2 regions of the Synechococcus sp. BA-124 BA4 genome follow, and region 1 is predicted to be linked to the other one. Evidence: riboswitches for the same ligand, from Rfam matches in the RefSeq annotation. Region 1 holds a riboswitch; the other holds the start of a gene.

Evidence for each region. Region 1 has a riboswitch for cobalamin ahead of VB734_RS01275 (HupE/UreJ family protein). Riboswitches for the same ligand answer to the same signal wherever they lie in the genome.
Region 2: linked by a shared signal. The riboswitch ahead of VB734_RS02015 (HupE/UreJ family protein) and the one ahead of VB734_RS01275 (HupE/UreJ family protein) in region 1 are both predicted to bind cobalamin.

Annotation. Positions count from the first base shown of each region.
Region 1 covers NZ_JAYGIA010000006.1:29,087-32,480, reverse strand. The annotation lists gene aroA (3-phosphoshikimate 1-carboxyvinyltransferase) at 1-334, opposite strand, end outside; gene upp (uracil phosphoribosyltransferase) at 372-1,055, opposite strand; gene VB734_RS01280 (pentapeptide repeat-containing protein) at 1,186-1,647, shown strand; cobalamin riboswitch at 1,641-1,802, shown strand; gene VB734_RS01275 (HupE/UreJ family protein) at 1,826-2,539, shown strand; gene cobW (cobalamin biosynthesis protein CobW) at 2,542-3,394, shown strand, end outside.
Region 2 covers NZ_JAYGIA010000011.1:11,060-14,453, forward strand. The annotation lists gene VB734_RS02005 (Ycf66 family protein) at 1-420, opposite strand, end outside; tRNA gene VB734_RS02010 (tRNA-Leu) at 475-556, shown strand; gene VB734_RS02015 (HupE/UreJ family protein) at 565-1,170, opposite strand; cobalamin riboswitch at 1,195-1,369, opposite strand; gene VB734_RS02020 (alanine/ornithine racemase family PLP-dependent enzyme) at 1,497-2,702, opposite strand; gene VB734_RS02025 (DUF1611 domain-containing protein) at 2,699-3,394, opposite strand, start outside.

The DNA.
Region 1 (3,394 bases):
TGGTGGTGCCGGAGTTGCCGCAGTCGAGCACGTCCTCGGGCTCCCGCAGGCCATCGAGGCCGACTCCCTGCACCAGCACCGCTTCACCGGCCCTGATCGGGCTGATGGTGACCCCCATGGCCCTCAGGCAGGCGGCGGTGCTGAGGGGATCCTCGGCGGGAAGCAGCCCCTCGATGCGGGTCTCGCCTTCGGCGATGGCGCCGAAAAGCAGGGCCCGGTGGGAAATCGACTTGTCGCCCGGCACCCGCACCCTTCCCCGCAGGCTGCGCTCCAGGCCAGCCCCGGCGCTGGAGCCCAGGATCAGGGGGCTGCCGGGAGCGGGGGCGACGGCCATGCGACGGAGGGGCGGAGCGAAGGGGGAATCGGGGAGCCTAGGCCTGAGCTTCCGCCGGAAACGCCGGCGACTGGGAGCCGTTCAGGCGATCCCCGGCATCCCCCAGGCCGGGAACGATACGGAAGGCCTCATCCAGCTCGGGATCGATGCAGGCCGTGTACACCTTCAGATCCGGGAAACGCCTGCCGAGGGCCGCGAGCCCGGGGCTGGCCGCCAGGGCCGTGATCACCCGCAACCGCTGACCCGTCACACCCCGGGCCTCCAGGCGCTCCAGCACCTGGATCAGGCTGCCGCCGGTGGCGAGCATCGGATCGAAGACCATCACCCCGACCCGCTCGCCGATCCGCTGCGGCAGGGTGTCGAGGTAGCAACTGGCCTCGCCCGTGTGCTCATCCCGCACCAGGCCCATGTGGGCCACCCGGGCTGAGGGCAACACCGCCTGGGCTCCGGCCCACAGCCCCAGTCCGGCCCGCAGCACCGGCACCGCCAGCACGGGCACCGACGGATCCACCACCATCCCCTCGGTGACGGCCAGGGGAGTCTGCACCTGCAGGGATCGCTGGGGCAGCCAGTCGCGCACGGCCTCGTAGGTGAGCCAGCGCCCCAGCTCGGCCATGGCGGTGGCGAACAGCGGCGAGGGGGTGTCCCGGTCCCGCAGCAGCGTGAGCCAGTGGGCGATCAGGGGATGGGGTGGAACGACCACCCGCAGCGACATGCTCATGTGCCATAGCTTGAGCCGTCACGCTACGTGCGCCGTGCCGTCTGCTCCTCGGGTGTCCAGGCCCCTCGCCTCCTGCCGGCAGCGCGTTCACAGGCGCTGGTGGTCGCTGCTGGCGGGGCTGATCCTGCTGATGGGCAGCTCGCTGCTCTTGGGTGTGGGCAGCGCCGCGGCGATCACCGCTCCGGAGCTGCGGGGTCAGCGCGCCCTGCAGGATCTGCAGCCCGACATGCACGGCCGCGACCTGCGCCAGCAGGAGTTCCTCAAGGCGTCGATGAGCGGCTACGACCTCAGTGGCAGCGATCTGCGCGGGGCGGTGTTCAACTCCAGCGATCTGACCAACTCCAACCTGAGCGCGGCCGACCTCGAAGACGTCGTGGCCTTCGCCACCCGCTTCGATGGGGCTGACCTGAGCGGTGCTGTGCTGCGCAACGCCATGCTCATGCAGAGCCGCTTCACCGGTGCCCGGATCGATGGAGCCGATTTCAGCGACGCCGTGCTGGATCTCTCCCAGGTCAAGGCCCTCTGCTCCCGCGCCGATGGGGTCAACCCGAGCACCGGTGTGTCCACGGTCGAAAGCCTGGGCTGCCGGTAGCATTCGGGTCCGGTTCCGGTGGTGAGCAGCCACCGGGGGCAAGGGGGAAAGTCCGGTGTGAGTCCGGCGCTGTCCCGCAGCTGTGAAGCCCGTGCTCCGGTCAGCAGCCGCCGCACGAGCCAGTCAGAACACCCGCCGGTTCTCCCTCTCGTGCCGGCGCGGACCGGAATTCCAGACCATGACCTTCCTGTCCAGGGATCCGGCCCGGCTGCGTCAGCCGGCACGGCCCACCAGTCCCGCTTCCCGATCAGGCCACACCAGCGCTCACGAGCCCACCAGCGCCAGGCCCATCCCCAGGAGTCTGATCAGCCTGGTGGGGCTGGCGCCCCTGCTGCTGCTCTCGCTGCTGGCTGCACCCGCCTCGGCCCACCACCTGATGGAGGCCTTCGGACTGAAGGAAGGTGGCCTGGCCGGTTTCCTCAGCGGCCTGGGGCATCCCCTGCTCGGCCCTGACCATCTCCTCTTTCTGCTCAGCCTCGGCCTTGTGGGGCTGCAACAGCCTTTGCGCTGGGTGATCGCCCTGCTGGCGATCGGACTGGGCTCCACTGCCCTCGGCCTGGTGCTGCCGCTGCCTCCCGGCAGCGAACTGCTGGTGGCCCTCTCGCTCGTGGCCACCGGTCTGGTGGTGCTGGGCCGCTGGCCCCGCTGGATCCTCCTGCCCGCCATCGCCCTGCACGGCAGTGTCCTGAGCCAGCCGGTGCTGGGCTGGTCGATCTCGGCCCAGGTTCTGTATCTGGCGGGCCTGCTGATCAGCCAGGGGGCCCTGCTGATCACGGCCGTCACCCTGGTCCGCTCCTGGGCCCGGGGGCTTCAGGCCGCCAACCTGCGGCTGGTGGCCGGGATGCTGATCGGCATCGGCGCCACGTTCGCCTGGACCCAGCTGGTGCCCTGACGATGGCGATCCCTACCGCGGTCCCGCCGGCCCCGCTCCCCGGCCGGCGGCTGCCGGTCACCGTCGTGACCGGCTTTCTCGGCGCCGGCAAGACCACGCTGCTGCGCCAGCTGCTGCTCCACAGTGGACAGCGTCTGGCGGTGCTGGTGAATGAGTTCGGCGAGGTGGGCATTGATGGAGCCCTGCTGCGCAGCTGCGGCTTCTGCCCCGACGACGAGCTCGACGGCCGGCTGGTGGAGCTGGCCAACGGCTGCCTCTGCTGCACCGTCCAGGACGAGTTCCTGCCCACCATGCAGATCCTGCTGGCCCAGGCCGATCGCCTCGACGGCATCGTGGTCGAGACCAGCGGTCTGGCCCTGCCCGAGCCGCTGGTGCAGGCCTTTCAGTGGCCCGAGATCCGCACCCGCACCCGCGTCAATGGCGTGGTGGCGGTGGTCGATGGCGAAGCCCTGGCTCAGGGCAGTGTGGTGGGCGATCCGGCGGCCCTGGAGCGCCAGCGGGCGGCCGACCCCAGCCTCGACCACCTCAGTGACCTTGAGGACCTCTTCCGCGATCAGCTGGCGGCGGCGGACCTGGTGCTGATGAGCCGGGCCGATCGGCTCGAGGCCTCCCGCAGCGAGGCCGTTCAGCGGCAGCTGACTCCGCTCTGCCGTCCAGGAGTGCAGGTGCTGCCGATGGTGCGCGGAGAGGTGTCCGCGGAGCTCATGCTCGGCCTGCAGCGCCTGGAGCCGGCCCTCCACGGGCACGACCCGGATCACGACGGTGATCACGACCATCACCACGACCACAGTCATGTGCCGATGCAGTCACTGGCGCTGCAGCTGCCCGGGGAGTTCGAGCGGCAGGCGCTGGAAC
Region 2 (3,394 bases), on a different contig from region 1:
GCTGGTCTCGCGGGCCTTGGCGCTGGCGTCACGCCGCTCCTGCAGCCAGGTCAGCAGTCCCCCCAGTGTCGATCCCGCCAGGCTGATCAGCCGCATCAGGGCGGCGGCCAGCTGCTGCAGGCTGGTGCGCCAGCGCTCGACACCCGTGAGGCGCACCTGCTCGTCGCAGCTGAGCTGGCGCCAGCGGCCCAGGCCCACCTCCACGCTGAGACGGCCGATCAGCAGGCCGCCGCAGAGTACGGCCAGCATCGGTGCCCCGCTGAGCCTATCGGCGCTGGTGACGAGCACCAGCCCCAGGATCAGCACCAGAGCTCCCCAGACCGAATCCCGGGGGCGGCTGAGCTCGGGCACCAGCAGGGGCAGCAGCAGCACCAGCAGACCGGCAAGGAGTGCCAGGGATCCACCGAGGGTGGCGAGCATGGCGGCAGAGGCGGCGGTGGGGCCATTCTGAGCCGCTCGATACAGTCGGCTCACGCCCACCTGGCGGAATTGGTAGACGCGCTGGTTTTAGGTACCAGTGGCTTCGGTCGTGGGGGTTCAAGTCCCCCGGTGGGCATCGCTGAATCAGCGCAGCATCAGGGCCAGTGGCGCCAGGGCCACCAGGCCACCGCCGAGGGCCAGGGCCAGGGCCAGGCGGGTGGTGACGGTCCGAGGCAGACGGCGCAGCACCACGACGGTCGTGCCGCTCACCAGCAGTGAGCCGACGAAGGCCCCCAGCCACCAGGAGAGGGAGGTCTGATCGCTGGGCGCTTCCAGTCCGTGCAGCATGGCGTGCACGGCCACGGCGGCGGCCACCACCCCTCCCCAGAGACTCAGACGCGCGCTGGAGCCCTGCCTCTCGGCCCAGAGGATCGAGCCGGCCACGGCGGTGATGGCGAGGGCCGCGAGCAGCTCGCCGAAGGGCAGGCTGCCGCCCATGGCTCCGAACAGGCCACCGGCGACGGCGCCCACCAGGGCCCAGATCAGCAGGCTCGAGGAGATGGCGGCGGAGGCGGCACCAACGCCGATCAACAGCAGCAGGTGGTCGAGACCTGCGAGGGGATGAAGGAAGCCTGAGCCGAGGCCCCCATGGGCAAAGCCGTGGGCCTGGACCGGCTGGGCGGCCAGGGCGAAGGCCACGGCGGACAGGCCGGTGTAGAGCACCAGGGTGCTGCTGGGGAATCTGCTCATTGAGGGGGAACGGTCCGCGCCGGGGGTTTGGTGAACTGAGACGGCGAGCGTTCTGACTGAGGGGCGTCTCCGCGGGGGAGCCCCATCACAGCTGCGGGACAGTGCCGGATTCGACGGGGACCGCAAGGCCCCATCACACCGAACTTTCCTCCTTGCCTCCAGGGTGTGAACCGCTGGAACCGTCCTTGTCATTCTGGACCTTTCCGGCGGGCCTGGCTGCCCATGGTGTGAATGGGGAGGGCCGTGTCCGCTGGCACGGTCCGTGGCCATGCAGCGCACAGTCGCCAAGGCGGCCGCTGCCTAGCTTTCGCCCCATGGACATGTCTTCAATCCCTGCTGCGGCCGCTATGGCCGAGCCGATCGGGCTTCTCCCCCGAGGGGTCTGTCTCGATGAGCCCTGGGCGTCGGGGCAGCGCAAGCGCTACCTGGCCAGCCTGGACCCGGCATCCGCGGCCGCTCCGGCCGGACATCGTCCCGACCAGGGTGCGGGCCACGAAGGGTGAGGTCATCGCCCGCAGCAGCGCGCTGTAGTTGAGATCAAAGACCAGTTCGGTCCCCACCGGCACGGCGACGGAGCCGGTGTCAAGCACCAGATGGTCACTGCTGGCGCCCAGCAGGGTCATCCCCCGCGGCAGCGTCAGTCCCGCCGCATCCACATCCTGCAGGCCGAGGGCCAGCAGCACGCGCCAGCGGTCGCCCCGGTCCACCCGTGCGGGTGGAGAGCCGAAGGCGCCCTGCTGGCAGTCTCCCCAGGGCAGGGTGGGCTTGCGGTTCGATTCGATCACCTCCGCCACCAGGCGGAAGGCTCTGGTGCAGAGCCCCTGGATGGGGCGGCGCTGGAGGGGTTCGCGGCCCAGCAGGATCGCCTCCCCCAGGCGCAGGTTGTTGATCCTGCCCACCGTTCCCCCATCCAGCAGCCAGGGGAGGTTGGCGGAGTTCCCGCCCGACACCAGCGGCAGCACGATGCCGAAGGAGGCCTCCAGGGCCGTGGCCAGGCCGGACAGCTGGGCCATCGAGGTCTCCGAGGGAACCACGCCGTTCTGGCAGGCCAGGTTGGCGCCCAGACCGATCAGGTCCAGTCCGGGCAGGCCCAGCAGGCCGGCGGCGATTCCCTCCAGCCGCTCCGGCAGGATTCCCTCGCGCAGATCACCCAGTTCCACCATCAGGATCACGCCGTGGCGGTGGTTCTGGGCGATCGCCGCCGCCGAGAGCATCGCCAGCACGGCGGGCTCGGTGTTCAGGCTGATGTCGGCCTGGGCCACCACCTGCTGCACCTGGCTCGGCATGGGTGAGCGGATCAGGGTCAACGGCAGGCTCACGCCGGCGCGGCGCAGCGCGGCGATCGTTTCGAGGCGCGGTTCGCCGATTCCGCTTACCCCGGCCGCGGCCAGCACGGTGGCCACCTGCGGCAGCCCCAGGGTGGCCTTGGTCACGGCAGTGACCGACACACCGCGGGCGCGGAGGCGATCCACCAGGCTGCGGGCGTTGTGGCCAATCCTGTCGAGGCGGATCTCCAGCCTCGGTGCCGTCAAGAGGTGAGGGTGGCAGGCGTGGGTTGGAGTTCCGGGAAGGCACCGACCACCATCTCCACCAGGCGCTCGGGGGAGCGGGTGAGCGCATCGGTGGCGGGCAGCCCCAGCTCGATCCCGTAGAGCGCGATCGCCGCCGTGACCTCCGCTTCGCTCATGGCTTCGTGGTTGAGGCACAGGCCGATCACGCGCGTGGGCGCGAAGCTTTCGATCAGGGCGATCTCGCTGGAGGGCGATGGCATCGGGATCGCCGGGAAGTCGCTGAGCCAGGGCCGCTTCGGGGCGTGCTGCAGGATCACCGCCTGGGGCCTGGCACCCCGCAGGATGTAGGTGGAACTGAGGTAGGCCGGGTGGCTGAGCGCGCCCTGGCCTTCGATCACGATCACGTCGGGATGCTCCGCCTCGTAGGCCTCGATCACCGTGGCCTCCACCTCGCCGGAGGCGTACTGGCAGGGAATGGCGTCGAGCGCGACGCCATGGCGGGCGCCCTGCATCAGTCCGGTCTGTCCCGTGCCCACCATCACGGCCCTGATGCCGGCGTCGTTCAGGGCCTGCGTGAGGATCACGGCGGTGGTGCGCTTGCCGATGGCTCCATCGGTTCCGAGCACGGCGATCCTGCGGCAGGGCAGGGTGTCGATGCGGCCGCTGAACAGGCGCAGGTCGCACGGGCTGGGTGGCCGGCGCACATCGGTGAT